One region of the Kurthia sp. 11kri321 genome, then DNA from elsewhere that is predicted to be linked to it. Evidence: riboswitches for the same ligand, from Rfam matches in the RefSeq annotation. Region 1 holds a riboswitch; the other holds the start of a gene.
What was found. A riboswitch is a leader RNA that binds a small molecule or an ion and turns the genes downstream of it on or off. The one in region 1 is predicted to bind cobalamin.

Region 1 (15,494 bases):
CGATTGTACCGTCAGGATATTGGTACGATACATGGTCAAATGTAATCATAAATAAAAACCTCCTAGATAAACTGCGCCGAGTAGGCATAAACTAACGCCAATACCAAGCCAGTTTCTGCGTTCGGTTTGGTACGTTACATAATGGCTTGAAATATCTTCGTTGTAGCAACGAGAAGCCATCGCCTCATGAAGTTGTTTTGAACGTCGAAAGACATCTTTAAACATGGCCGTCACTAAATAACCGACAGATTGGAACCAGCGGCGCTTTTTTTGATAACCAAGACGGGATTGCTGGGCTTCATAAATCGCCTGCATACTTTGTAAAAAGACAAAAATAAATCGGTAAGTAAGTTCACATAATTCGATAAAAATAATTGGTATTTTCAATTGACGCATCGCATATGTGATAGCACTAATCGGCGTTGTCAGTGCAATAAAATAAAGACAACTAATACTTGCGAGCACCGAGAAAAAAAGGTGAAACGCTGTATCGACACTCGCTTTTCCGATAAAAAGCTGTACACTTCCAAATGACATACTCCAATAGTGAGGAGGAAGTGTAGACGTTGTAAATGAAATAAGAATCGAAAAAATACTTGTCAGCAAAAAGAAACCAGGCAAAAGAAGTAATTTACAATAGAGTGATAATGGTATTTTAGCGGCAAATAAAATAAAAGTACTCATTACGAAAAACGTAATGAGTGAAATAAGTACATCCTTTGTGATGACAGCGAATAGCAAAAAACTCAGTGCCAATACCATCTTCTCTAAAGGATGTACGTTGCTTAAACGATTCGTATAAGCATATTGATCAATTGGAATCATGCGAAACCTTTTCTTTTTTCGTACGACCACGCATTAAACCGAAGAAGTAGCCGATAAAACCTGCACCAATTGCCGCTTGTAGTGCAAATAATAAACTTTCGATTTCGCCACTTGGTGGTTCCCAAATGCTCGAGAACCATGGTTCATAGCTTTTGTCGATTTCGGTAATGGCTGCCTCTGCTTCACCATCCGCACCGCCAAATTCAGCACCCTTTTGAATAAATAAAGGGAAGATGGCAAGGGCGATGACGATGAAAAGGAAGAATAGGTTCTTTTTCATTATTTAGCTGCCTCCTTTTTCTTCGTAAAAATATTTAACATACGTAACTCTGCCACATTGTATTTTCGTAAGAAGTTCATAACAATGACCGTTAATAAACCTTCACTAATCGCAAGTGGAATTTGTGTGAATGAGAAAATACTTGCGAATTTTGCGAATGAAGCAAGCATGCCGCCCGCTTCTGATGGGAAGGCAAGTGCTAATTGGAATGATGTAATTGTATATGTACCGAGATCACCAAGCATTGCGGCTAAAAAGACAGCAACGGAGAATGACCAACCTGCTTTTTGAGCGCCTTTGAATACATACCATGCGATAATTGGACCAGCAACTGCCATTGAGAAGGCATTTGCGCCAAGTGTTGTAAGACCGCCATGTGCAAGTAGTAATGCTTGGAATAGTAAGACGATTGAACCGACAACACTCATCGCCAGTGGTCCGAATAATACAGTACCTAAGCCGACACCTGTTGGATGTGAACAACTACCTGTAACCGATGGAATTTTTAATGCGGATAATACGAAAGCGAAAGCCCCAGATAATCCAAGCATCATCTTCGTTTCAGGATGTTCTTTTACAGTTTTTCGAATCGAACGAATCCCCATAATGATAAATGGTAGGGAGATGGCCCACCAGAAAATCGCCCACTCAATCGGTAAAAAGCCTTCCATAATGTGCATCGCATTCGCACGATTTGGCACGATTAAGAGAATGGGTAAAAAATAAACTAGCTTTAATAATTTCTTCAACACGTTCAAACGTCCTCCTTTTTCTTTGAGAATGTGCACAAAAAAACCTATTCTACAATATAGAATAGGTTAAAAAAGACATAGCAAAAAAAGCTGTCTTTCATACGCCTATCCTCGTAGGGTGAAATCAATCTTCGGTGGCAGGTCTCCTGGCTTCGCCTCATCATGTATCAACACCTTCCCGTTCATTGAACAGTGGCATATCGTTCATACACTCCGCTTCACAGTTGCGGGACAGCATCGGATTTACACCGATTTCCCTTTTAAGTAAGTTCATCAAAAACTTACACCATCGAATCGTTAAAATTATTTGATATTTCTAAAAAAGCTTATCATAAAACGCTAAATTTTGACAATACGTATTTTTTTTAACAAAAATTTTTTATGTAAGAATACTGGATAAATGCAGAGATTTCAGTGTTTTTTCAAGGTAAATAAACTTTAATAATATTCTATCAAAATGAATTTTCAGAAAAGTGTCTTGAAAGTTAGACAAATTATGGTTATGATTATAACCAAGATTTTGAAATTACATATAACGATTGTATTTTAGGAGTGCCTATTATTTTTAGGTTAAAAGGGAAAATGGTGAGATGCCATTACAGCCCCCGCTACTGTATAAGTGTCGAAACAGTCAGATCCATTGGCGAATTGCTGAGAAGGGACTGCGTTCGGATACACTTGAGTCAGGAAACCTGCTTCTAAAATCGGACAAACTTTTCGGTGGGAAGAGATTTGGACAAACTAGTAGTTGGGCTACGCTTATTTCGCTATGCCAATTTTTAGGATGTTCAACCTCTATTCGCCTAGAATAGAGGTTTTTTGTTTGCGCAAAAGCGGATCGTTCGGATACATACGAGGGGGATGTTAGAGATGACAACTTGGAATTTGAATGGTGTGCAATCACACGTATTAATTTGTAATGGTAGTAGCTGCATGCGTAAAGAGGGAGAAGAGATTACACAAAAAATTCGTGCAGAAATTACAGCACGTAACTTGGATGAACAGATTCATACATCACGTACACGTTGTAACGGGCGCTGTAAAGATGCATGTGTTGTTGTGCATTATCCAAAAGGCGATTGGTATAGCATTACGTCAGAAGAAGAAGCGACACGTTTTGTAGCGCAACTTGCAGGCGAGCAAAAAACGGTTGTACCGCGTATTACATTTGAAAATGGCGCGTTCGTTCGTAATGAAGATACACCAGCGATTAAGGGGATTTCAAAAGTGAAGGAGGAAGTTTAATGACACAACAAGGAAAATTGTATGTCGTTGGCTTCGGTCCTGGAGACTTTCAGCATATTACGAATCGTGCAGTAGAGGTATTAAAATCATGTGACGTTGTCATCGGTTATAAAACTTATGTCGATTTGATTCAAGATTTAATTACAGCGACAGCCGTAATTAGTACAGGGATGACAGAAGAAGTGTCGCGTGCGCAAGAAGCAGTAAGACAAGCAGAGGCAGGTAAGTCCGTTGCCGTAATTTCAAGTGGCGATGCAGGTGTGTATGGTATGGCAGGGCTTGTGTACGAAGTGTTAATTGAACAAGGTTGGACGGAGAAAACAGGTGTACCGATTGAGATTGTACCAGGGATTTCAGCAATTAATTCATGTGCATCACTACTAGGCGCACCCGTCATGCATGATGCTTGTACGATTAGTTTGAGTGACCATTTAACACCATGGGATCTAATTGCAAAACGAATTGAAGCAGCTGCGATGGCAGACTTCGTTATTGCTTTTTATAACCCGAAAAGTGGTCGTCGTACACGTCAAATTGCGGAAGCACAGCGCATTTTACTGATGTATCGTCATCCAGATACGCCTGTAGGTCTAGTGAAAAGTGCTTATCGTGAGACGCAGCAAATTCAGATGACGACGCTACAAGAGATGTTGGAACACGATATTGGGATGTTGACGACCGTTGTCATTGGGAATTCGTCGACATTCATGTATGACGGGAAGATGATTACACCGCGTGGTTATCAGCGTAAATATACACTTGGTGAAGAAAAACAACCGTTAAAGCCGCATCAGCGTTTGAAAAAAGAAGCAGAACCATGGGCGATGGATCAGGAAACAGGAAAGTCATACGCGCCACAAGCGATTGCTACAGTGGAGCCGAAAAAGCTTGAAGTAGATACGTTAGCACTTGCAGAGGAAGCGCTTGGCTATCTTGGTGGAACCGTTGTTGAACCGAAACAATATGTTCACCAGAAGATGGAGGCAATTTTCGAGTTTGCGGTCAGCCCAGGCGTAGCGAATAAGAAGATTACACCACAGCAAATGCTTGTATTGGCTGAAGTAGTTGGTGAAAAAGGTTCGATGGAATATACGCCAGACCATGAATTTATTCTTCGTATTCCAACCACATCACCTGAACGTATTACCGATCGTTTGCGAGAAGTCGGTCTCATAATCGCACCGGTTGGCGATGTTGTGAAAATGAAGGCATGTGATTTCTGTGACGGTGAAAAAGCCGATGCGATTCCATATGCAGATGCACTGCAAGAGGCATTTGGTGGAATGAGCTTACCGAAAACATTGAATATGGGTTTTAATGGCTGCGGAATGGCTTGTTATAAAGCAGTGATGGATGATATCGGAATTGTTTACCGAAAAGGTGCATTCGATGTCTTTATCGGCGCAAAACCTGTCGGACGGACAGCGCACCCGGGTCAACCTGTAGTTGAGGGACTAGACAAAGAACAGTTAGTACCTCTTGTAGAATCGATTATTCAAGAATACAAAGCAAATGCGCATCCGAATGAGCGCTTATTCAAATATTTTAAACGTGTGAAGAAGATTGGAAACTTTATTTATCAAGATCTCACACCAAAAATCAAAATTGCCCCTGCACCTTGTGGGGATTAGGAGTGTTGAAGATGAAAACAGCAGTATTAATCGTAGGTCATGGTAGTCGTCTACCAGCAGGAAATGAAGAAGTACGTCAATTTGCAAAGCGTATTGAAGCGCAATTACCAGAACAATTATTAGTGGAAACATGTTTTTTAGAATTTGAAAGTCCAAATATTGCACAGGGAATGAAGGCGTGTGTCGAGCGCGGCGCAGAAAAAATTATTACGATTCCAATTATGCTTTTACAAGCAGGGCATTCAAAAATTCATATTCCAATGGCGATTGATGAAGCGAAAGAATTGTATCCACATGTATCGATTACATATGGTCGTCCATTAGGCATTCACCCAAGTTTAATTGATATTTTAGAGTACCGTTTAGCAGAGAGTGGTTTTGTAAAAGACGAACAAGATGAAGATACGACGGTCTTATTAGTAGCACGCGGCGGTAGTGACTTAGATTCAAATAGTGATGTTTATAAAATTGCGCGCTTATTATCAGAGCAAATTGGTGTGCGTAATGTAGAGCCTGCGTTTATGGGTGTGACCTATCCAACAGTGGATGAGGGGATTGCACGTTGTGAAAAATTAGGTGCGAAAAAAGTATATATGCTACCGTACTTCTTATTTACAGGTATCTTAATGGAGCGTATGACCGATTGGAAAGCGCGCTATGATACGGAATACGACATGGATATTACATTATGCGAATACTTTGGCTACCATTCATTACTTGAAAAAGTGGTGATTGAGCGTATTGAAGAGGCGTTAGCTGGCGATGTGAAAATGAACTGCGATACGTGTACATATCGTATTAATGCATCTGAATTTGTCGACCATCATCACCATCACGACCATGATCATGGGCATCACCACCATCATCACCATCACGACCACAGTCATGACCATGCGCACGAACATAAGGAAGTGCATCAATAATGTTTTTTCTAGCAGGAACGAGTGATGCGCGTGCGTTAGCTGTTCGACTGAATAACCATCACGATGTTTTAGCAACAGTAGTGACAGATTCAGCGGCTGCGAGTTTGCAAGCAGAGGGAATTGCGACACATGTGGGGCGCTTAACAGCAGAAGAGATGGCTGAAAAAGTGACAGCACGCGGTGATCAAATCATTGTCGATGCAAGTCATCCCTATGCAGAAGAAGCATCAAAAAACGCACAACAAGCGGCACAGTTAGCAGGTGTCCCGTATTGTCGCTACGAACGGATGTCTGAAGATTATGAAAGCGACTTAATTACAGTTGTTGAAACATATGAAGAAGCAGCGCTTGAAGTGAAAAAGCGTAAAGGGAATGTGATGTTGCTGACGGGGAGTAAGACGCTACAAATTTTCACGAAGCATTTACTTGGTGAAGAAAGTATTACATTAATCGCACGCATGTTACCGCGCATTGACAATATGGAAAAATGCGAAGCACTTGGTTTACCGCAAAAGCAGATTATTGCGATGCAAGGACCGTTTACAGCAGAGCTAAATACGGCGTTATACAAACAATACGATACGACATTGATGATTACGAAAGAGAGCGGGAAGGTTGGTTCGGTTGATGAAAAAATCACGACAGCTTTAGCACTTGGAATTGAAGTGATTTTGATTGCACGTCCGAAAATGGATTATCCGAATATGTTCCGTAACTTTGATGATATTGAGCAATTTATAGGAGGCATTTGATCATGACAAATGAGCAACAAGAAAAAGAATTATTTATTAATACCGACAACTTTAATACGGATTTCACACCTTTAACAGTAGAGCCGAACCGTATTTATGAATATAGTTTTGAAACGATTTTAGAAGAATATGGTCCGCATGATTATTCAGAAGATGAGTGGTCAATTATTCGTCGTATCGTGCATGCATCAGCCGATTTTGAATTAGGAAAAAGTGTCATTATTCATCCAGATGCGATTCGTGCAGGCATTGAATCGATTCGTGCTGGACGACCTGTGATTGCAGATGTACAGATGATTCAAAGTGGTTCAGGTCGTAAACGATTCCAAAAACATGGTGGCGACTTGTATTGTCATATTGCAGACGAAGATGTATCGAAAATGGCGAAGGAACATAATACGACGCGTGCGATTATTTCGATGCAAAAAGCAGCGCGCTTACATGAAGGTGGTATTTATGCGATTGGGAACGCACCAACTGCATTACTAGAACTGATTCGTCTCATTCGTGAAGGAATTGCAAAGCCCGATTTAATCATTGGTATGCCGGTTGGTTTCGTATCAGCAGCTGAATCAAAAGAGGAATTATCGAAAGTGACAGAAGTGCCTTTCATTACGAATTTAGGTCGTAAAGGCGGTAGTACGGTAACCGTTGCGGCACTAAATGCGATCTCGATTTTAGCTGATCGCCAAGACTAATGGAAAAGAAGAAGAAAAAAGACCCGAAAGATATGCGCCACGGTTATACAACGGGTGCATGTGCTACTGCAACAACGAAAGCAGCTCTAATTGCTTTACTTTCGGGTGAAGAACAAGAATCGGTGACGATTTTTTTACCGGTTGGAAAATATGCCACATTTACGATGGAGCATACCGTACGAGAAGGAGAGGCTGTTCGTTGTGGCACGATTAAAGATGCAGGAGATGATCCTGATGTGACGCATTTAGCACTGATCGAATCGACTGTATCTTTTATTGAAGGTGATGCCATCGTTTTAGATGGTGGTGTCGGTGTAGGACGTGTAACAAAACCAGGGCTTCCTGTGCCTGTTGGAGAAGCAGCGATTAATCCTGTACCGCGTAAAATGTTAGAGGAAGTTGTGAAAGAGACACTCGAACATTTCGGCGTGAAGCGAGGTGTGAAAGTCGTCATCTCGGTTCCAGCTGGTGAGGAGTTGGCGAAAAAGACATTGAATGGTCGCTTGGGAATTGTCGGTGGTATTTCCATCTTAGGAACGAGAGGAACAGTTGTACCGTTTTCAAGTGCAGCTTATATGGCGAGTATTGCTGAAGCTGTTAGTGTTGCACATGCAGCAGGACAAAAACATTTGATTTTAACGACAGGTGGACGGAGTGAGCGCTATGCGATGGCGCTTTTTCCTGATTTAGCTGAAGAATGTTTTATTGAGATGGGTGATTTTGTCGGTCATGCATTGAAGCACTGTAAAATACATGACATTCCGCAAGTGACACTGGTCGGTATGATGGGGAAATTCTCAAAAGTGGCACAAGGGGTCATGATGGTTCACTCGAAAAGCGCGCCAATTAACTTTGAGTTTTTAGCAGAGCTTGCAGCAGAGAGTGGTGTGCCGCCCGCATTACAAGAAGAAGTGAGGCATGCGAATACGGCTTCGCAAGTAGGCGAGATTATGCTAGAACATGGCTATCAAGCCTTTTTTGATCGTCTTTGCATGGCATGTTGTCATGCGTCGATTCAACATGTGAAAGGAAACATCAATGTGAGTACCTACATTTATTCAATGAAGGGCGAGCAATTAGGAAGGGCTGAACAAATTGACAGCATCGATTAAATTAATCGGGATTGGTGATGGGGGAAAAGCTACCTTAAACCAACAAACAACCGAATGGATTGAACAAAGTGATGTATTAGTCGCAGGTGAGCGTGTTCTTGCCTTTTTCGATACATATGAAGGACAAAAAATCGTCATTAAAGGCGGTTTAAAACAAGTTGTGGAACAGATTCAAGCAGCTACAGGTAACATTGTCGTACTAGCTTCAGGCGACCCTCTTTTTTACGGAATTGGACAATATCTTTCGAACAAAATGCCATTAGAGATTTATCCGCATGTGAGTTCTGTTCAACTTGCATTTGCACGTTGTCAAACGAGCTGGCAAGATGCAAAAGTGATTAGCTTGCATGGTCGTTCAATAAAAGGTCTTGCTCAAAAGATGAATGGTGAAAAGAAAGTGGCGCTTTTAACAGATGAAGTAAATTCACCGAATGCCATTGCACAGTATTTACTTGATTTTGGCTTCCATGAATATCGTGCTTTTGTCGCTGAAAATTTAGAAGGTGTGGAGGAACGCTGTCGTCATTTCACATTAGATGAGATGAAAGAAGCAGCGTTTTCGCCACTGAATGTGGTCATTTTAATCGCACAGGAAACACCGTATGTATGGCCGCTTGGTATTGAAGATGAGGAATTTTCACAGCGCAAGCCAGATAAAGGGCTGATTACGAAAAAAGAGATTCGTGTGTTATCCATTCAACAATTAAATGTGAAGCCAGATTCGATTATTTGGGATATTGGCACATGCACAGGTTCGATGGCGATTGAAGCAGGGCGTATTGCAAAAGAAGGAGCAGTCTATGCGATTGAGAAGAATGAGCCTGATTTAGCAAACTGCCTTGAAAATCAAAAGAAATTCCGCGTAGATGTGACGGCGATTCATGGGAAAGCACCTGAGCGTTTAGACGAATTTCCGAATCCAGATGCGGTCTTTTTAGGCGGTACAGGCGGAAATATTCGTGATTTATTGACGATTTGTTCAGAGCGCTTAAATGAAGGTGGACGCATCGTTTTAAATGCGACAACAATTGAAAATTTAGCGAAGGCCGTTGAGATTTTTAAAGAATTGGGTCTACACGTACATATTATCCAAGCGCAAATCGCACGCAGTAAGCCGATTTTGGATATGACACGTTTTGTTCCACTCAATCCAATCTTTATTATTACAGCGAGCAAGGGGGAAAATTAAGATGGCAACATTGTTCGGCTTAGGGGTAGGTCCAGGAGATCCAGAATTAATTACAGTGAAAGCTTTTCGTGTGATGAAAGAATCACCTGTCATTGCCTATCCAAAGAAGATGAAGGGCAAAAAAAGTTACGCACAGCGCATTGTTGATGTCTATGTGAATGGCATGGATAAGGAGATGCTTGGGCTTGTGTTCCCAATGACAAAACATCAGGAAACATTAGACCGCGAATGGAATAAAGCAGTTGATGAAGTATATGCGCGTATTGCGGAAGGAAAAGACGTAGCATTCGTAACAGAGGGCGACCCAATGCTCTTTAGTACGTTCATTCACTTAATGACATTGATGCAAGAACGTCATCCAGATGTCGACATTCAAATGGTTCCAGGGATTTCATCATTTAATGCCTCTGCTTCAAGATTAGGTATTCCACTTGGTGAAGGAGACGACCATATCGCGATGATTCCAGCAGTCGACGATTACGATGCGATGCGTCGCGCGATTGAAAATCATGATGCCATCGTCTTTATTAAAGTGGCAAAAGTGATTGATTTAATGCTTCAAGTGTTACGTGATTTAGACTTATTAGACCGCGCACATGTGGTCACAAAAGTAACGTCCGATGAAGAAATCATTTGGAAAACATCTGAACTTGATGGTGTCGAGCTTGAATATCTTACATTAATGGTGGTGCGTAAATAATGAAAAAAATTTATATTGTGGGCGCAGGTCCGGGAGATCCTGATTTAGTAACAGTAAAAGGATTACATATTATTCAAACAGCTGATGTTGTGATGTATACAGATTCTTTAGTGAATCAAGAATTAATTGCGAAGGCTAAGCCAGAAGCGGAAGTTGTGAAAACAGCAGGTATGCATTTAGATGAGATGGTACAAGCGATTGTCGATCGTGTAAATGAAGGGAAAGTGGTGGCACGTGTTCACACAGGAGATCCAGCGATGTATGGTGCAACCATGGAACAGATGGCGATTTTACAGCAACATGATATTACATGCGAAATTATTCCGGGTGTGAGTTCTGTATTTGCGTCTGCTGCAGCAGTAGGAGCTGAGTTAACAATTCCTGATTTAACACAGACACTTATTTTAACGCGTGCAGAAGGTCGTACTCCTGTACCTGAATTTGAAAAATTACGTGATTTAGCAAGTCACCATTGTACGATTGCACTATTTTTAAGTGCGACATTAACGAAGAAAATCGTGCGTGAATTACAAGATGCAGGTTGGTCGGATGATACGCCAATCGCAGTAGTACAACGTGCAACATGGCCAGACCAAAAGATTGTACGTACGACATTAGTGAATTTAGATGAAGCGATGCGTACGAACGGAATTCGTAAACAAGCAATGATTTTAGCTGGTTGGGCATTAGATCCACATATTCATGAAAAAGATTATCGTTCGAAATTATATGATAAAACATTTACGCATGGTTTCCGTAAAGCGGTGACAGAGTAATGGTCATCGAGTTACGTGACGATGTATTAGCGCCAATTGAAGTGAAGCATCCGTATGCGATTGTCGCAATTACTAAGCATGGTGTGGAGATTAGTCGTAAACTACACGCGGCATTGCCAAACACAGATGTCTATTATATGAGTAAGTTTGAACGTGGTGATGAGCGCGCGCATAATGTTCAATTATTTAGTGGTAGCGTGCGTATGTTATTCCCAGCATTATTTAAGCATTATCAAGGTATTATCACCATTATCTCACTCGGTGCAGTCGTACGCATGATTGCACCTGTGTTAGTCGATAAAAAGGTCGATCCAGCTGTCGTTGTCATCGATGACCGCGGTGAGAATGTCATCAGCATGTTATCAGGGCATCTTGGCGGTGCAAATGCTTTAACGCATACGGTAGCAGAAGCTCTACAAGCGAATGCGATTATTACAACAGCATCTGATGTTCAAAAGACCATTCCAGTTGATTTATTCGGTGCGAAATTTGGCTGGCAGTGGGATTCTGATACACATTTGACACCTGTATCGGCTTCAGTTGTCAATGAGGAACATGTGGCGATTGTACAAGAGACAGGTGAAAAAGATTGGTGGATGCATGATACACCGATGCCGACGAATCTAAAACAATATGACACGATTGCAGAAGCGATGGATGCAAAACCACAAGCAGCACTCGTAATTACACATCGTCTCTTACAACCAGATGAACTGATTGAAAATGCGGTCGTCTACCGTCCGAAATCATTAGTCATTGGTATGGGGTGCAATCGTGGTACATCAACAGAAGAAGTAGAGCAAGTCATTCAAGAAACATTACAAGAACTCGGCTTATCCATCAAAAGCGTGAAGGCACTTGTGACATTTGAATTGAAAAAAGATGAGCCTTGCTTCCATGAGGTTACGTCAAAATATGACTGGGAATTTAAGTGGTATTCAAAAGACGAGTTGAATGCAGAACAAGTGACAGCACCTTCGGATACGGTTTTTAAATATACAGGTGTTTATGGAGTAAGTGAACCAGCTGTACGTCGTTATAGTGGGAACAGTGAACTATTATTAGTGAAGAAAAAATCAGGAAATACAACCATTTCGGTTGCGGAAATTGTTTATGAGGATGTGAGAGAATGAATCGTTTTGTCATCGCAGGGACGAATAGTGGTGTAGGAAAAACAACACTTACGATTGGTTTAATGGCAGCGTTACAAAAAAGAGGTTTGACGGTACAGGGATTTAAATGTGGCCCCGACTATATTGACCCATCATTCCACCAAGCTGTAACAGGTAGAACATCGCGTAATATTGATAGTTTCATGTTTGAAGAAGACGTTGTAAAAGACATCGTCATGCGTGCAACTGCATCAAGTGATGTCGCGATTATTGAAGGTGTTATGGGATTTTACGATGGGAAAAATCCATTGTCAGACGTGGGTTCAACAGCGGACATTGCAGCGATTACAGAATCGCCTGTTATACTCGTTGTGAACTGCGCTGCGATGGCAAGAAGTGCAGCTGCGATTGTGAAGGGGTTCCAACTTCTATCGAACCGACCGAAGATTGTTGCGGTCATTGCGAACCAAGTGGGAAGTGCAAGTCATTTTCAAATTGTGAAAACAGCAATCGAAGCAGAATGTCGTATTCCGGTCATTGGCTATATGAAGAAACAGCCTGATTTACATATGCCAAGTCGCCATCTAGGGCTAATTCCTGCTTTAGAACGCGGTGAGATGCAAGATTATTTTGATCAATTAGCTACGCTTGTAGAAGAAACGATTGATCTCGATCAATTATTAGATGTAACGAAGGCCGCGCCATTAGCTGTAACATCTTCTGTTTTTACAAAACAAACTGAACAGACTTGTACCATCGCAGTCGCAAAAGATGCAGCATTTAACTTTTACTATGAAGAAAATTTAGAGCTTTTACAGGCAAATGGAGCCAAGCTTGTTTATTTTTCACCTTTAGCAGATGAGGAAGTGCCAGAAGAAGCAGATGGTCTATATATTGGCGGGGGCTTCCCAGAAGAATTTGCGGAGAAACTTTCAAAGAATGAACGCGCAAAACAATCCATTCAATCATTCATTGCTTTAAAACGCCCAACCTTTGCTGAATGTGGAGGCTTTATGTATTTAACAGAAGCGATTGAAACATTGGACGGAGAACGTTTTGACATGGTCGGTGCCATTCCAGGATGTACGAAGATGCAAGGAAAACGTGTGGCGCTCGGTTACCGAGAAATCTATGGTAAAAAAGATAACTTTTTAATTAAAGAAGGTATGGTTGCAAAAGGACATGAATTCCACTATTCAACATATGAAGGGGAAAGTGAAAACCATGCATATGATACGAAGGGAAAATTCAAAGCAAAAGGCGAAGGTTATTTACGTGACAATATCGTTGCGGGCTATACACATTTTCACTTCGCGTCAAATCCAGCAGTAGCAGCACGCTTTGTTAGCGCATGCTCGGAAAGGAAGGTCTTATGTACGGAAAAGTCTATTTAGTAGGTGCGGGGCCTGGCGATTTAAAGTTAATTACAGTAAAAGGACTGGAATGTGTACAGGAAGCAGATGTCATTGCATATGACCGATTAGTGAATAAAGAGTTATTGAAATATGCTAAATCAGGTGCTGAATTAATTTATTGTGGTAAAGAACCCGGTCGTCATCATTTTATTCAAGAAGAAATTCATGCATTACTCGTTGAAAAGGCGAAAGAGGGAAAAGTAGTGACCCGTTTAAAAGGCGGTGATCCATTCGTATTCGGACGTGGTGCAGAGGAAGCGCTCGTACTACGACAAGAGCAAATTCCATATGAAGTCGTTCCAGGTATTACAGCGGGAATTGCAGCGCCAGCTTATGCAGGAATCTCAGTGACACATCGTGAAATGGCATCAAGTTTTGCGATTATAACAGGGCATGGGCGTGATTCAAAAGGACAAGATACGATTCAGTGGGAACATATCGCAACAGGTATTGATACACTTGCTTTTTATATGGGTGTTGGGAATTTACGTTATATTTCCGAACAGTTAATAAAACATGGTCGACCTGCTACAACACCGGTTGCCATTATCGAAAAAGGTACAACAGCTGAACAGCGTACGATTGTATCCACATTGGAATGTATTGCAGATGAAGCAGTCGAACAAAATATTAAAAATCCAGCGATGGTGCTCATTGGTGAAGTAGCAAGCTTACATGAAACACTCGCATGGGTAGAGGAGGAACAACAATATGTCAGTCATTCAGTCTATTAAAGAAAGACGTGCGATTCGAAATTATACAACACAACCTGTAGAACGTGAAAAAATCGAACAATTAATTGAAGTGGGAACATATGCACCAACGGATCGTTTGCGCGAACCATGGCATTTTTATGTTTTTGGTGAAGAAAAGAAACAAGCATATGAACAACTAGCAACAACATACTTAGAAGAACGTTTTCCAACGAAGCCACATTTAGTTGAAAGCTCACTAAAAGTCGTGCGTACAACACCGGTTGTCATCGTTGTAACATCGAAGGCTGTTGAAGGCGATGCAGATGCGACAATGGACGACCTTTGTGCAACAAGCTGTGCCATCCAAAATATGTGGTTAGCGGCATCTGAACTCGGTCTTGGGTTTGTATGGCGTACACGTGGTGTCGGTCTTGTACATGATGAACGTTTACATACATTTATTGAAGCTTCGTCTGATGAACGAATCATCGGGACGATTTTTATTGGTTATCCAGAAGGCGATACACCAGAACCGACAAAACGCACACCAGCTGTAGAAAAGACGACGTGGTTATAATGGCAAGACAGGGATTATTCTTACTCTATACAGGTGATGGCAAAGGGAAGACAACTGCCTCTTTAGGTGTGACATTACGTGCGATTGGTCGTGGATTAAGCGTTACGTATTTACAATTCATTAAAAATCCAGACCGTACATATGGCGAAAAGCTCGCTTTAGCGAAGCTGGGTGTTGAGATGAAGCAGATGGGCATTGGTTTTACATGGACGAAAACACCAGAAGAACATCGCGAAGCACTGAAAAAAGCATGGGCTTTAACAAAAGAGAAGCTACAAGATGATACAATTGATGTACTCGTATTAGATGAATTAAATAATGCACTCGCAATTGATCGTTTTCCGATTGATGACGTACTACCACTTGAAGAAGTCGTCGAAGCCATTCGAAATCGTCCGAAAACGATGCACCTTGTCGTAACAGGTCGCAGTGCAAAGCAACCATTAATTGATTTAGCTGATCTTGTATCTACAATTGAACCAACAAAACATTATTATGATGAAGGTATTCCAGCAGTGAAAGGACTTGAATTTTAAAGGGGGAATGACGATGCCAGCAAAAGCAGTCATGATTCAAGGAACGTCATCGGATGTGGGAAAAAGTATGTTGGCGACAGCTCTCTGTCGTCATTTTTCAAATGCAGGTTATCGCGTCGCACCATTCAAATCACAAAACATGGCACTGAATTCCTATGTAACTGTGAGTGGTGGCGAGATTGGTCGTGCGCAAGGGGTGCAAGCAGAAGCAGCGCGCGTCGAAGCGACAACGGATATGAACCCAATTCTGTTAAAGCCAAAGCAAGATATGATGTC
Region 2 (15,494 bases), 270 kb from region 1:
GCACAAGTATTTGCTCGTCTCGGTTATAATATTATTGTTTACGATCAACGGCGCCACGGAAAAACAGATGGCAAAACGACAAGTTATGGCTTTTATGAAAAGTATGATTTACAAGCTGTTGTAGAAGCTGTTCGTTCACAGATGACACATGATGCGCTGTTAGGAATTCAAGGTGAATCAATGGGTGCTGCTACAACTCTTCAATATGGTGGATTAGATGATACATTATTTGATTTTATTATTGCAGATTGCGCATTCTCAACATTTGAAAAACAACTCCACCATGTACTCATGCGCGATACACCGATTAAAACTGCTTACGCGGTAAAATTAGCTGACTTCTTTATTCAAAAACGTGATGGTTATACACTGCGTGAAGTCGCACCGATTGAAGCTGTTCAAAAGATTTCAAAACCGATTTTATATATTCATAGTTTAGAAGATACGTATATTCCACATACAATGTCAGAAGCGCTACATGCGGCAAAACCTGAAAATACACGACTTGTGTTATTCGAAAAAGGTGAGCATGCGCAATCATTTAATGAACAACCTTTTGATTATGAAAAAGAAATTATTAAATTTTTAGTAGACTTTCATATTAGTTATTTACCACAAGATTATCAATTCCCACAGAAGAAACGTCGCACACGTATTATTCAACCTGCATAACATACAAAAAGTGAGACCTACTAATGAGGCCTCACTTTTTTGGTTTATCTTAACGAATAAATTATTTCTTCTTTTTATCCATTTTATCTGTTGCTTTACTCATTTGGCTCATCACTTGGCGAACCTGTTTCTCAGATGGTTTGCGTCCCATTTGAGTCATCATCATACGAAGCATATCTTCGTTGATTGGCGGGTTTTCTTTTAAATACTTCATCATGTATTGGCGTGCGATGAAAAATCCACCCACAAGACCAACGATTAACGCAAGGATGATGAATGTAATGGCAAGACCTGTACTCACTTGTGTTCCTCCTCTATTTTCACATACGAGATAATACTCTCCATGAAGGATTATACAATAAAAAACATAGCCTATCTACATTTGTCGTAGATTTCATAAAAAATTAATTAATTATGCTACATATGAGAAATCGTTTGTTGAATAAAAAAACCCCGAAACGTCAAACATTTCGGGATTTTATTGTGTACGGATTAATTAAATAATGCTTTCACTTTCGCAACAACATTTTCAACTGTGAAACCGTATTTTTCAATCACTGTATCTCCAGGTGCACTTGCGCCGAATGTATCGATTGCAAGAACATCACCTTCGAAACCAGTATATTTATGCCAACCGAATGATGAAGCCATTTCGATTGCAAGTCGTTTTGTTACTGCTTTTGGTAATACAGATTCTTTGTATGCAGCATCTTGCTCATCAAAGCGTGCTGTATCAGGCATTGAGATAACAGATACTTCAATACCTTCTTTTGCTAATGCTTCTTTTGCAGCTACTGCTAGTTGCACTTCTGAACCTGTTGCGATTAATAATGCATCTGCTACTTCTTTTGAAGCTTTCGCTACAACGTAAGCACCTTTTTCAACACCTGCATGTAATACAGTTTGATCTACATCAAGAACAGGTAGGTTTTGACGTGATAAAACAAGTGCAGTTGGACGGTTTTTAGAAGTTAATGCTAACTTCCAAGCTGCTACTGATTCATTTGCATCTGCTGGACGAATTACTGATAAATTCGGCATTGCACGTAAAGCGGCTAAATGCTCGATTGGTTCGTGTGTTGGACCATCTTCACCAACAGCTACTGAGTCATGTGTGAATACATATGTTACAGGTAATCCCATTAATGCAGACAGACGAACTGCTGGACGTACATAATCAGAGAATACGAAGAACGTACCACCGAAGACGTTCAATCCACCATGAAGTGCCATACCGTTTAATGCTGCGCCCATTGCAAATTCACGTACACCAAACCAAATGTTACGACCAGCGCGGTCATGTGCTGAGAAATCACCAGCACCTTTGATTGTTGTTTTGTTTGAACCAGCTAAATCGGCACTACCACCGAAGAATGAAGGAACAGTTTTAGCAATTGCATTAATCATATCACCAGAAGATGAACGTGTCGCAACTGATTTACCTGCTTCATATACTGGGAATTCTGCATCGAAGTTTTCAGGGAATTCACCTTTGATTGCTTTCTCTAATTGAGCTGCTAATTCTGGGAATTCTACTTTATATGCTGCAAACGCATCATTCCAAGCTGCTTCTGCTTTTACACCATGTGTTTCAGCTGCTTCCTTGAATGTTTCATATACTTCTTCTGGAATTTCGAATGGCTCATATGTCCAGTCGTAATTCGCTTTTGTTAATGCAACTTCTTCTGTACCTAATGGTGCACCGTGAGAATCTGATTTACCCGATTTATTCGGTGAACCATGACCAATAATTGTTTTAATCTCAATTAATGTTGGTTTATTTGATGTTTTTGCATTTTCGATTGCTTGATTGATTGCTGCCACATCTGTACCGTCTTCTACTAATAAGTAGTTCCAACCATATGATTTATAACGTGCAGCTGTATCATCTGAGAATGATTTGTTTAAATCACCATCTAATGAAATATCGTTACTATCGTATAATACGATTAATTTTTCTAATTGTAGATGACCTGCTAATGACGCAGCTTCGGCAGAAACACCTTCCATTAAATCACCATCACCACATAACACGTATGTATAGTGATTGATAATATTGTGTTCTGGTTTGTTATATACTGCTGCTAAATGAGATTCAGCCATTGCCATACCTACTGCCATTGAAATACCTTGACCTAATGGACCTGTAGTAGCTTCTACACCGACTGTATGTCCAAATTCAGGGTGACCTGGTGTCAAAGAACCCCATTGACGGAAGTTTTTAATTTCTTCCATTGGTAAGCCGTAACCACCTAAGTGAAGTAGGCTATATAAAAGCATTGAGCCATGACCCGCTGAAAGGATAAAACGATCACGGTTGAACCATGATGGATTTTGAGGATTATGTTGTAGTTGTTTTGTCCATAGCGTGTACGCCATTGGTGCTGCGCCCATTGGTAAACCTGGGTGTCCTGAATTTGCTTTTTCAATTGCATCAATTGATAAAGTACGAATCGCATTAATTGCTAACTGATCTGCTTGTTGCGTCATTAAAGTTGACATCCTTTCTTCTATACAAAATGTATTACTATCTCTAGTTTAGTCAAGAATCGACTATAAAACAATGGTTATAATTGACGTTAGACGATTATCCATGAAAAAACGCACACAATTGTGGATTTTCGTCATAATTGTGTGCGTTTTTACTTGTTAATTTAGACGTCCGTTTGTTTTTTGCTTTTCACGAATTTTATCTGGCGTTACTTCTTCACCATTTGGATCGAAAATACGAACGTTTTCGATCGTATTACGCATTGTTTTACGGAATGTATCTAAATATTCTTGGCGCAGTGCCGTCTGTTCTTTTGCTTCTTCAACAGTTAATGTACCTGCTTTTTTCTTTTTTGATAATTCACTAATACGCGCTAGTTTTTCTTTTGATAGCATAATTTTCATCCTTTCGACCTAGTCACTACATTAAAGGTATGAAAAATACAGCAATTTAGCAAGTATTCAGCTCAAAAATCCTGAAAAAAGCTTAAAAATAACGATTTAAAGACTTAAAAAGACATTTTAAAGAAAAAATTCTATTGATTTTGTTGTTCTTGCACATACTCTGTATAACGACGATGCACAGTTGCTTTACTCACATGAAAACCGGCAATCTTTAACGTAGCAGCTATTTCTTCATAAGTAAGCCCTTTTTTTCTTAATGCAACAATCTGGTCAAGTGGCACATCAATTCTTTCGCGTCCTTCTGGATTACCACGATTACTAATATTTAATTCTGGACGATAGCCATTTTCAACAGCACGACGCATCCCTCGTTTGATTTTTGCATTATGTATTTTGCGTTGGTACTCCTCTACAATTGCTAAAATCTCCAGTAACATCGAATCCATATCGTTTAATTTCATTTCACCATCTGATGACATAGAATAAATCGTTGTATCGTATTTTTGTAAAAGATGTAAAACAGCCATTCGACCATTCCCACGTCCAATACGTGTCTCATCTTGAATAAATAGAGCAGATTGCGGATATTGTTTTAAGAAATCTAACAATTCTAATAATCCTTCACGCTCAATATCATAACCACTATGGCGGTCTTCAAAAATACAATCTAATGTGTACCCTTTTTCTTTAGCATAGGCAGTTAATTCAATTCTTTGTCTCTCTAAAGACTGGTCTTGTGTTTCTTTTTCTGTACTTACGCGACAGTAAGCCACAGCTTTTTTTGATTTCATTATTGATCACTCGCTAATTCTATTTGTTGTAATTCATGATTGGTAATCGGTACGGTTAATTTCTCTCCCGCCATAATTTGCCCATCAACTAAATTGTTTTCATTAATAACTTGGTTCATCCATTTTTGTGGTTTCATATCTCCGCTATATTTTTGAGCTAAAGACCATAATGTATCACCTTCTGTAATTCGAATTTCAGTTACATGCGTCTTCGCTATTGTATCACGCACAACATTACCAACAAACAATAATACAACTACCGAAAAACAAATCACCATCACATTATTTTTGATCCACTTCATCTGAATTTCCCCTTCCAACTTTTTACTAGAATGTTTGTTCCCATCATAAACTCGAACACTTGTTTTTGTCAACGGTTTTTTCAGAACAATTGTTTGCATTTGATTTTCTACGATGTTATACTCAAAATACAAAATATAGTAGGAAGTTGAGGTGAAGGTTGTGAATACTGCATTGAAAAAAACAAAACTTTCAAAGCGTCAAGAAGCGATTTTAAATTTTATTAAAGATGAGGTACAAAGTAAGGGTTATCCGCCTTCTGTGCGTGAGATTGGATTGGCTGTTGGATTAGCTTCCAGTTCAACTGTACATGGGCATTTAGAACGTTTAGAAAGTAAGGGTTATATCCGTCGTGATAAAACGAAACCTCGTGCAATTGAAATTTTAAATCCCTTTGAATCGACTACGGCTACAAAACAAGGTGTGATGCATGTTCCACTTCTTGGTAAAGTAACAGCAGGTATGCCCATCACAGCAATTGAAAATATTGAAGAGTACTTCCCAATTCCACATACATATGGTACATCTGATGACCATATTTTTATGCTAGAAATTATGGGTGAGTCGATGATTGAAGCAGGTATTCTAGATGGCGACTATGTCATTGTGAAACAACAGTCTTCTGCAAATAACGGTGAGATCGTTGTGGCAATGACTGAAGACGACGAAGCAACGGTAAAACGTTTCTATAAAGAAGACGGCTATTTCCGTTTGCAACCTGAGAATTCTTCAATGGAACCAATTATTGTTCAAAATGTATCGATTTTAGGTAAAGTAGTCGGGCTATACAGAAATATTCATTCATTTTAAATACATTTCAACTAGTAAAGGATGTGTTTTTCCACATTCATTACTAGTTTTTTTATTTTGTTTAAATTTATTTTTTTACTATAGACTTCTTAATTAATCACTTGCTAGTAGATGTTCAAATGACTAACGTCTAATGTCTGACTTATTACTTTTAGATTATTTTCAATTTATACTTATTGTATTTTTATGACAATATCTAAATAATCTTTATTTTCTGTTAAATAGAATAATTCAATAATATATTGCTATTTCAGGATGTAATTCTTATATTTAGGAGGAAACAATTCTATTTTAAGGGGTGGCGAAATGATGTTTAAATCGAAGATTATTACTTCATTAAGCGTTGCTGCATTACTAACTGCCGTACCATTTTCTTTCGGTGCAGGAATCAATGCAACAGCTAAAACAACAAGTAAAAAAGTAGTAGAGAAAAAAATCCCTGTACAACTTTTAAGTATGAACGACTTACATGGTTATATTGACGGGAATAACAAAAAAGATAGTGTAGGTACGCCAGTCGGTGGGATGGCTTCTTTAGCGTATAACTTTGAGCAAGAAAAAGCTGCTTTTGCAAAAGCAAATAAGTTGAAATCAACAACTTCTAATTCACTTTCAATTCATGCTGGTGATACAGTAGGTGGCTCTCCTGCTATCTCAAGTCTTTTACAAGATGAACCAACAATGAATATTTTAAATGCAATGAATTTCTCGATTGGGGCACTTGGAAACCATGAATTCGATGAAGGTTTAGACGAATTCCAACGTATTTGGAAAGGTAAAAAACCCATCAAAGGTGTAACACAAAACTATGAATTCGTAAAAGATTATAAACAAACAACTTCTAAAATGGAGATTCTTTCAGCAAATGTAGTTGATAAAAAGACAAAAAAATTAGTTAAAGGCTTCAAACCTTATACAGTTAAAACAATCGGCGGTGTAAAAGTCGGCTTCATCGGCATTGTAACACCACGTATTAAAGAAGTCGTTTTAGCACAACATACAAAAGATATTGATGTAGTGGACCCTGGTCAAGCTGTTGCAAAATATACAAAAGAATTACGTAAACAAGGCGTAAAAGCAATCGCCGTTGTCGCTCACTCGTCTGTCGAAGTCGATAAAGAAGCAAATTCTTCTATTGAAACACAAGAAAATTCACGTTTAACAGGCGATGTAATTGATATGTTAAAAACAGCAAACAAACTTGATCCATCGAACTCAATTGATGTTGTTTTTGCTGGTCATAATCATGGCTATGCTAACGGAACGTACAAAGGTGTTCGTGTAGTTGAAGCCTATAACTATGCATCTGCTTATTCAGTTGTAACAGGTACACTAAGTTCAAAAACAAAAGACTTTATGAAGACACCAGCAGCTAAAATTAAATATAACTACACACAAACAGAAACAACAATTATGAAAAATAAAGTATCTAAAAAAGTAAATGGTATTATTCAAGAAGCAAAAGGTATTGTTGGGAAAGTGATGGACCAACCAATCGCAAATATGAATGCAGCAAAAATCTCACGTGAACGTGTAGCCTACCCACTAGGCGGCTCACCTGTAGGGAATCTTGTAACAGATGGACAGTTAGCATTTGCAAAAGCAAAAGATGCTTCAGTTGACTTTGCTTTCACAAACTCTGGTGGCGTTCGCTCTGACTTAGATGCAACTGCTTCTGGCGATTCATTTGTAATTTCACGTGGCGCTGCACAAGGCGTTCAACCTTTCGGTAACATTTTAAAAATCGTTGAATTAACAGGCGCTCAAGTTAAATCTGCAATTAATAATCAATTTACAGGTGGATATGGTTTAGAAGTTTCTGGTTTAACATACACATATAAAGATAAAGCAGTAGTTGATGTATTCGTAAATGGCGAAAAGATTGATGAAGCGAAAACATATAAAGCAGTAATCAATGACTTCTTAGTAGGTGGCGGTGACCAATTCCCTACATTTAAAGAAGCAAAAGTAATTGATGATCTTGGTTTAGATACAGATGCATTCATTCAATATATTACAAACTTAAAAACAGTAGATGCTTCTTCTGTTGTAGAACCTCGTTTAAAAGAAGTACAATAAATTTTAAAACCCGAAATTGCGCCATATATTGCAATTTCGGGTTTTATACTTTGACCATTCTATCTCTTTATTTTATGAATATAACAAAAAGATAACAAATATTGAAACTTCTTAACAATTTTTGCTGCTATTTGTAGTAGTTGTATTCTTTTTATTTGGTATAATTTAATAGAGAATATAAACGATTAAAAGGAGGAGATTCGATGAAAACTTATACAAAACTAGCTAGTTTACTTGCAGCTTCTTCACTGCTACTTGTTGCTTGCGGAGAGCCAGAAGCAACTCCTGAAAAGGAAGTGCCGAAAACACAGGCAGCTGAAAACACGACAGCGAAAACAGAAGATGTACAAGCAGAAGATGTACAAACAGAAGATGTACAAACAGAGGCTAGTAAAAAAGAAGACACTACTGTAACATCTACTTCTTCTAAAAAAATCGAAACAAAATCAAAAGACACGGTAAAACCTATCTTACGTGATTTTTTACAAAACCAATTCAAAACAGCGAAAAATGGTATGACAGAAGGTGTTCCATTTGAGAGTGGAAAATCGGTTTATGAAGACATTACAAAGAAATGGGGAAAACCCGCTACAACATTCTCTAATAATACGAATTATATTGAATATAAAAAGAAAGGAAAAGTAACCTATGCTTTTGCCATTGGGCGCGGAGATCGTGTTTATGATGTGCGTACTTTCGTAGCACCTGACAGTTCATTTAAACTATCGGATATTACATTTTCAGATATTATAGCTATTGGTGGTAAGCCCTCATCAACAACCTATAATGGTAAAGATACGATTTTAAATTATAAAGTCGGAAAAAATACGCTGAAATTTGTTGGTCCAACAAAAACAAAAAAATTAGATCATATTTCCATATTTAATCAACGTGCTTCAGAGCCAATGGGCGGACGTGGTTAATTGATTAAAAACGAGGTCTTACCGTGCGTAGACCTCGTTTTTTAATGTAAAAAATCCTATGCGTGAACTTTCATATGTTCACTACATAGGATTTATTTATTACACGATTATTTTGTCCACTCTGCTACTTTTGTTTGGTTTTCTTTAATCCAAGTTTTTGCAGCTTGTTCTGGTGGTGTACCATCATGAATATCTAACATAACTGATTCGATATCATCTGTTGTCCAGTTAAAGTTTTTCAAAATTTTATAAGCATCTGGTGATTTCTCTTTTAGCTTTTTAGAAGCGAATGTATGAATTTGTTCTTCGCCACCATATACTTTTTTCGTATCTTTTAAGAATTTTAAATCATATTTTTGGAACATCCAGTGTGGTGCCCATCCTGTAATAACGATATCTTCTTTCTTCTTGATAGCTTGACCAAGTGCTACAGTCATCGCACCTGAAGAAGATTGTTTTAGTTTCCAATCACTTAAGTTTTTATAATCTTTTAAAGCCTTTTCTGTAGCACCCATGATGCCTGCTCCTGGCTCAATACCTGTGATTTCTTTTTTCGCTTGGTCTTTTAAATCTTCAATTGAATCAACCTTCATATAATCTGGTACAACTAAACCAATTTTAGCACCTTTTAAGTTAACACCTAAATCCTCTACTTGGTCTTTATACTTATCATATTGCGCACCATGTGTATGTGGTAGCCATCCAGCTACCATTGCATCTGCTTTGTTATTTGCGACAGCTTCCCACATCACTGCATTATCAAGTGAAGTTGTTTTGACTTTAATGCCTTCTTCTTTTAAAACTTCAGCAATAACATTTGTTGAAGCTACTTCTGTATCCCATTCTACATATGCAAGTTCAACAGTTGGATCTGACTTATCTGAACTTGAAGAGTTACCGCATCCAGCAAGGACTGCTGATAGACCAAGACCTAAAGCTAGTCCTGCTGCTTTCATTGTTTTTGAAAATTTCATCTAATTCACCCTACCCTTTTTTAGTATTGAAACTTTGTGTTAAACGATCAATTAAGATTGCAAAAATAACAAGTGCTAAACCAGCTACAAAACCTGGTCCAACGTCTGCTCTTTGTACAGCTGTTAATACTTTTTGACCTAAACCTTCTGCACCAATCATCGATGCAATAACAACCATTGATAGCGATAGCATAACCGTTTGGTTTACACCAGCCATAATTGTTGATTTTGCTAATGGTAGTTCTACGTTGAATAATTTCTGTGGTCCTGTACTACCGAAAGATTCTGATGCCTCAATTAATTCTTTTGGTACTTGCTGAATCCCTAAATTCGTAAAACGAATCGTTGGTGGGATTGAGAAAATAATGGAAGCAAACACCCCTGGTACTAAACCAATACCGAAGAATGCAACAGCTGGAATTAAGTACACAAAACCTGGCATTGTTTGCATGAAGTCTAAAACCGGCTTCATAATACTTTCAAATACTCTACTTTTTGACATACAAATACCAACAGGAATCCCGATAATAATCGAAATTAAACTCGCAAATAGTACAAGCGTGACCGTATTCATTAAGTCACTCCATAATCCTTGGTTATAAATAAACAGTAAACCAAGTACTGCGAAAATCGTTAAACCGAGTTTTTTCTTCGTTGCAAAAAATGCTAATACTGCAACTAATAAAATAAATACAATTGCTGGAACCATAAGTAAGAAATCTGTAACGGCAAGCATCATGCTTTCTGTATTCTCTTGAATTGCATCAAAGAAACCTTGTCCGTGTTCCGTAATATAATCCATTGCATTATTCGTCCATTTTGCAAGTGGCATCATCGGAATTTGATCGAGTAAATTATTCATGTGCCGTCACCTCCGCAGATGTTTCTTTTGCGAGAGCTTCAATCACTACACCGCGAATAAGAACCCCAACTAGCTGATCATTTTTCATAACAGCTACTGGTGTTTTTGAGTCTGAAATAATTGGCAACACTTCTTCTAATAGTAAATCGTGTGGCACTGTTAAAATATCTTGTTGTACACAATTGATTAAATTTGTTTGGCCTTCTTTTGCACAACGTAATGCGTCGTCTGCAGTTATGTAGCCAACTAATTGTTTTGGCGGTGTCACTGCTAATACCATACTCACTTGTTCATCTTTCATACGTTTTAATGCCATTTTTGGTCCATCATGTGCCGGATTAATCGTTACTGGTTTCACCATGATGTTTTCAGCTGTTAATACTTTAGAACGGTCGATGTCTTCAATGAAGCTACTTACATATTCATCAGCTGGATTTGTTAGAATTTCTTCACCCGTACCGATTTGAATGATTTGTCCATCTTTCATAATGGCGATTCGGTCACCAATGCGTAGTGCTTCATTCAAATCATGCGTAATAAAGATAATTGTCTTCTTCATATTTTGTTGAAGTTCTAACAACTCATCTTGCATCTCTTTCCGTATTAAAGGGTCGAGGGCTGAAAAGGCTTCATCCATTAGAACAATTTCGGCATCGTTTGCGAGTGCCCGTGCAAGACCTACACGTTGCTGCATACCACCGGATAATTGCTTTGGATATTGATCTTTGAAATCAATGAGTCCCGCGTTCTCAAGTGCTTTTTCAGCTTTGACTTTACGCTCTTCCTTTGGAACCCCTCGAACCTTTAATCCATATTCGGTATTTTTTAAAATCGTTTGATGTGGGAATAACCCAAAATTCTGAAAGACCATATTAATTGAATTTCTTCGCACTTGTCGTAATTGTGTTTTATTCATTTTCGATACATCTGCATCGTTAATGTAAATTTGCCCTGTTGTTGGTTCGATTAAACGATTAAGTAATCGTACAAGTGTTGATTTACCACTACCTGATAAACCCATAATAACGAAGATTTCACCTTCTTTTACTTCAAAGCTTGCATCATAAACACCAACAGTTGCACCTGTTTCTTTTAAAATAGTTGATTTACTTTTTCCCTTCTTTACAAGCTCTTCTGCTTGTGTAATTTTTTTTCCGAAAATTTTACTTACGTTTTCCACTCTTATTTTAGCCAAGAGCTACACCTCAATTCGTTGCGATATCAGTTTGTTACAAAATAAGTAACAACTTAACCCTAACAAAAAGTTGTTACTTATGTCAAATGTAAGCATCAAAATGCCATGTTTCCCCTGGGAGAAACATGGCATTTCCTATCATTATTTTATGTTTATGAATCCTTGTCACAACAAGGTTTATATACCTTTTAAAAAGTCGATTTATCCTTTGTATAAAAAATTTTTTACAATATCGAAAGATGCTTCATTTCCAATAAAGTATAGTACATCATTTTCTTTAATTGATGCATATGGTCCAGGTGATAATAAAATCGTTTCACCGCGACGAATCCCGACAATTGTAGCTGTCGTATTTTGCCAGAAATTTAATTCTTGAATGGTCATATCTAAATACAGGCATTCCGATGTTACAGTCACGTTGAATGGTGCAAATGGATTGAGCGAATGAAAACGATTTGTTCGCGACACTAACTCTTGTGACAGTTGTTCCAAGCGCTCTAATTCTTCTTTTTGTTTGGCGATGGATTGAAAGACATCATGCTGAATTTCATTGACTGATTGCACATCTTTTAATTGATGTACAAATTTTGCAGCTTCTTCATAAGACTTGATGAAGACGCCACTCCCCTTTGTAGCTTGAACGATTCCTAAATCTTGTAGTACTGCAATGGCACGGCGCGCCGTTTCAGATGAAACACCATATTTACTCGCTAATGAGGAACGTGCATATAGCTTTTGCCCAACCTCATATTCTCGATCTACAATCTTAGAGGCAAGGTCAGCCGCAATAATTTGATAACGCGCCTGCTTTATTTTTGTTTTTTTCTCATGTTCGGTCATTTACCGAAACCTCACTCTCCATCTCAAAATATATAGTCCATATAGTAGCACTAAATACATTGCTTTTCTATATCTTTACAAATAATTTATACATTTTTAAAGTAAACGAAACATTTTACTGTATTAAAAAGAAGGAATCACGTATAAACACGCAATTCCTTCTTCTCTAGAGTTTAGTTCTGTTAGGTCCCGTAACGAAACAAATTTTGTATTATACTATTCGGAAGTTGGGGAGTTCTAAATAGTCGTATTGAATCATTGAATGGGAATCGTAACGAGAGCACAAAAAACAGCTTCCCCCACAGGAAAGCTGTCATCTACTAAAAACATAAGTAGCTAACATCAACCTATCCTCGTAGGTAAATAAAGATGCACAGTAGAATTGGCAGGTCTCCTGGCTCATGGTCACTGTGTAACAGCCCCTTCCCATCTATTTAAAGACAGTGGATATGCTTACTACACTCACATTTACAGTTGCGGGACAGCGCTGGAGTCACACCAGCTTCCCTTTTAAGCGAGGCGAATTCAAGGATTCCCTCACACCAATTCAAGCACTATTGATTTACAATTTATATATTATCTTAAAATGTCTAAATTGTCAATCAAATTTCTAAATATTTGACAATATCTTCCTCAAACTGACTTGGCTTATCTTTCGATGCATAGCGCGCCACGACATGACCGTCGCGATCTACAAGGAACTTTGTGAAATTCCACTTAATGCTACTACCTAAAAACCCTTTTGAATGTTCTTTTAAATACGTGAATAATGGATGCTCATCTTTACCATTTACATGAACTAATTCATGCATCGGGAACGTAACACCATATTGTAAACGACACTGTTCTGCTGCCGCTTCACCTGAATCTAATTCTTGCTTGAACTGATTTGATGGGAAGCCGAGTACGACTAATCCTTTGTCTTTATACTTTTGATACAATTCTTCGAGTTCTTTGAATTGCGGTGTAAAACCACATTTTGATGCTGTATTCACAATCAATAATACTTTTCCTTCGTACTCTTTCATTGAATACGTTTTTCCATCTTCTAATGTAACGTCTAAATCATAAATAGACATCGAAACACCCCTCAAAAATAATGTATTACTACTACTTTACCTTTTTCATCATTATCGGAAACAATTCTTTTGTATAGTTGTAAACTTGGTCGGCTGTATATTTCTTTGAACCCTCTCCCCATATAGAGATGGCTGCACCAGAAATTTTTGACGTAGTTTGCTGATGAGATGAATTCCATCTCCCTAACGTCCAGTTCTTTTTAATATCTCGTTTCATATACTGCAGATCCGAACGAATTGAACCTTTTGATGTAAAATCTACATATAAGTAGTAATCATTATAATTATACACTGTGTGTCCTGCTTTTATTAACTGTGGCGCACTGGGACGAACTTTTTCACGATACTTCTTTTCAGTTGTACTTTCGGGTTCACCCGTCCAACTCCAAAATGTAATCGCAATCGTTTGATTTAACTTTTTTAAATCTGCCTTCAATAAAGAATCATTCCAAATCCATGTACGCACATGCTTCTTTTGCAAATAACGATTCATTTGATTGAAGTAATGGATGTATTTCACATGATCTTCTTCATCATAGGCAATCTCGTCTCCACCAATATGCATCGTTTTTGTTTTCGGTAAAGCTTGTAAAACTTCACGATATAATGCTTGTACGAATCTTATACTCGACTGATTCGGTGCAATTTGATTCCACTCATCACGCACCAACTTTTTCGCTGCCTTCGGATTCGCTTTTTCATACAGTTTTAAAATAGCTCCCATATGACTAGGTGTATCAATCTCGGGGATTAATTCAATCTTCTTCTTCGCCGCATACGCTTCTAAAGAGCGCATCTGCTTCATCGATAAAAAGGTTTGCTTCGTTAATGGATTGCGATAGAGTCCGTCTTTTTGCTGCCATGATTTCTTTGCTGGCTGTCCTAAAAGTCGACTCTCTAATGCATAGTTTTCATCATCGGTTAAATGAAGATGTACATAGTTCCCGCCTGATTTTTTCACATCATCTATATATTTTTTTAAGACATCAACTGTATAAGATCGACGCGCTACGTCTAAATTCATACCGTATTTTTGCTCCTGCGCCTGTGCTACATTTTGTTCACTACACCCTGTTAAGCCTATAAGCATACAAATAGATAAACCAAATAGCCACTTTTTCATAAAAATCCTCCTGATGTTTCCTTACTTCTACTATCTATTATACTTGTTTTTTTAATAAATATAAGAAGTATGGTGCACCAATAATAGCGACAACAATCCCAACTGGAATACTCGATTCTGTTAAAATCGAGCGACCAATCGCATCTGCCACTAATAAGAGAATCGGGCCAATGACAATCGTCATCGGTAAAAAACGTTGATGGCGTGGTCCAACAAGTGAACGGGCAATATGAGGGGCCATTAAACCGATAAAGCCAATTCCGCCTGTCACAGATACTGCAGCTGCTGCTAGACCAACTGCTAATAATAAGAAGTACATACGCTGTTTGTTCAATGAAGCACCTAATCCTACTGCCATCGGCTCACTTAGCCCTAAAATGTTCAAATGGTTCGAACGCATTATAGTAAATGGAACGAGAATGAGTACCCATGGAAGTAGAGCCCATACAAACGGCCAATCGGCTCCCCAAACATTCCCTGCTAACCACCCTGCAATAAAGTCGACATCTGAGCGATTTGCTGAAGAAATCAGCATGACCATGATGCCCGATAAAGCCGCTGCAAATCCAACACCGACAAGAATTAATCGGAATGGTTGAATCCCACGATTTCGTTCATAAGAAAAACTATAGATGAGGAGAGCTGTTATAATCGCACTGACAAACCCAACAATCGGTAATGCATATGAAAAATTCGTTAGCTCTCCTTTTGCAAATAAGTAAAGTACCGTAATTCCAACACCTGCACCTGCATTAATCCCGATAATCCCAGGGTCTGCTAGGTCGTTCTTTGTCAATGTTTGAAGTACTGCACCAGCCACTGCTAACGCAACACCTGCTAAAATTAAAATTAAAATACGTGGTAAACGAATAGAGAATAAAATAAATTCATCTGACACTTCACCGTAACCGAAGAATGTAGCAATCACACTTCGAAAACCCATTGAAGAAT

Region 2: linked by a shared signal. The riboswitch ahead of ASO14_RS10055 (GntR family transcriptional regulator) and the one ahead of ASO14_RS08815 (energy-coupling factor ABC transporter permease) in region 1 are both predicted to bind cobalamin.

What each region holds. Positions count from the first base shown of each region.
Region 1 is NZ_CP013217.1:1,697,401-1,712,894, reverse strand. It holds gene ASO14_RS08830 (energy-coupling factor ABC transporter ATP-binding protein) at 1-49, opposite strand, end outside; gene cbiQ (cobalt ECF transporter T component CbiQ) at 46-825, opposite strand; gene ASO14_RS08820 (energy-coupling factor ABC transporter substrate-binding protein) at 812-1,105, opposite strand; gene ASO14_RS08815 (energy-coupling factor ABC transporter permease) at 1,105-1,785, opposite strand; cobalamin riboswitch at 1,977-2,163, opposite strand; cobalamin riboswitch at 2,391-2,571, shown strand; gene ASO14_RS08810 ((2Fe-2S) ferredoxin domain-containing protein) at 2,728-3,102, shown strand; gene cobJ (precorrin-3B C(17)-methyltransferase) at 3,102-4,733, shown strand; gene ASO14_RS08800 (sirohydrochlorin chelatase) at 4,745-5,656, shown strand; gene cobK (precorrin-6A reductase) at 5,653-6,408, shown strand; gene ASO14_RS08790 (precorrin-8X methylmutase) at 6,411-7,106, shown strand; gene ASO14_RS08785 (cobalt-precorrin-5B (C(1))-methyltransferase) at 7,106-8,218, shown strand; gene ASO14_RS08780 (bifunctional cobalt-precorrin-7 (C(5))-methyltransferase/cobalt-precorrin-6B (C(15))-methyltransferase) at 8,202-9,407, shown strand; gene cobI (precorrin-2 C(20)-methyltransferase) at 9,409-10,107, shown strand; gene cobM (precorrin-4 C(11)-methyltransferase) at 10,107-10,883, shown strand; gene ASO14_RS08765 (cobalt-precorrin 5A hydrolase) at 10,883-12,016, shown strand; gene ASO14_RS08760 (cobyrinic acid a,c-diamide synthase CobB) at 12,013-13,389, shown strand; gene cobA (uroporphyrinogen-III C-methyltransferase) at 13,368-14,144, shown strand; gene ASO14_RS08750 (nitroreductase family protein) at 14,122-14,682, shown strand; gene ASO14_RS08745 (cob(I)yrinic acid a,c-diamide adenosyltransferase) at 14,682-15,218, shown strand; gene ASO14_RS08740 (cobyric acid synthase) at 15,232-15,494, shown strand, end outside.
Region 2 is NZ_CP013217.1:1,965,957-1,981,450, forward strand. It holds gene ASO14_RS09995 (alpha/beta hydrolase) at 1-672, shown strand, start outside; gene ASO14_RS10000 (YneF family protein) at 734-973, opposite strand; gene tkt (transketolase) at 1,165-3,162, opposite strand; gene ASO14_RS10010 (DUF896 domain-containing protein) at 3,322-3,558, opposite strand; gene ASO14_RS10015 (YneB family resolvase-like protein) at 3,699-4,358, opposite strand; gene yneA (cell division suppressor protein YneA) at 4,358-4,660, opposite strand; gene lexA (transcriptional repressor LexA) at 4,821-5,468, shown strand; gene ASO14_RS10030 (bifunctional metallophosphatase/5'-nucleotidase) at 5,775-7,547, shown strand; gene ASO14_RS10035 (YjgB family protein) at 7,751-8,470, shown strand; gene ASO14_RS10040 (glycine betaine ABC transporter substrate-binding protein) at 8,578-9,444, opposite strand; gene ASO14_RS10045 (ABC transporter permease) at 9,455-10,306, opposite strand; gene ASO14_RS10050 (quaternary amine ABC transporter ATP-binding protein) at 10,299-11,501, opposite strand; gene ASO14_RS10055 (GntR family transcriptional regulator) at 11,703-12,341, opposite strand; cobalamin riboswitch at 12,709-12,903, opposite strand; gene ASO14_RS10060 (glutathione peroxidase) at 12,944-13,420, opposite strand; gene ASO14_RS10065 (family 20 glycosylhydrolase) at 13,452-14,543, opposite strand; gene ASO14_RS10070 (FecCD family ABC transporter permease) at 14,581-15,494, opposite strand, start outside.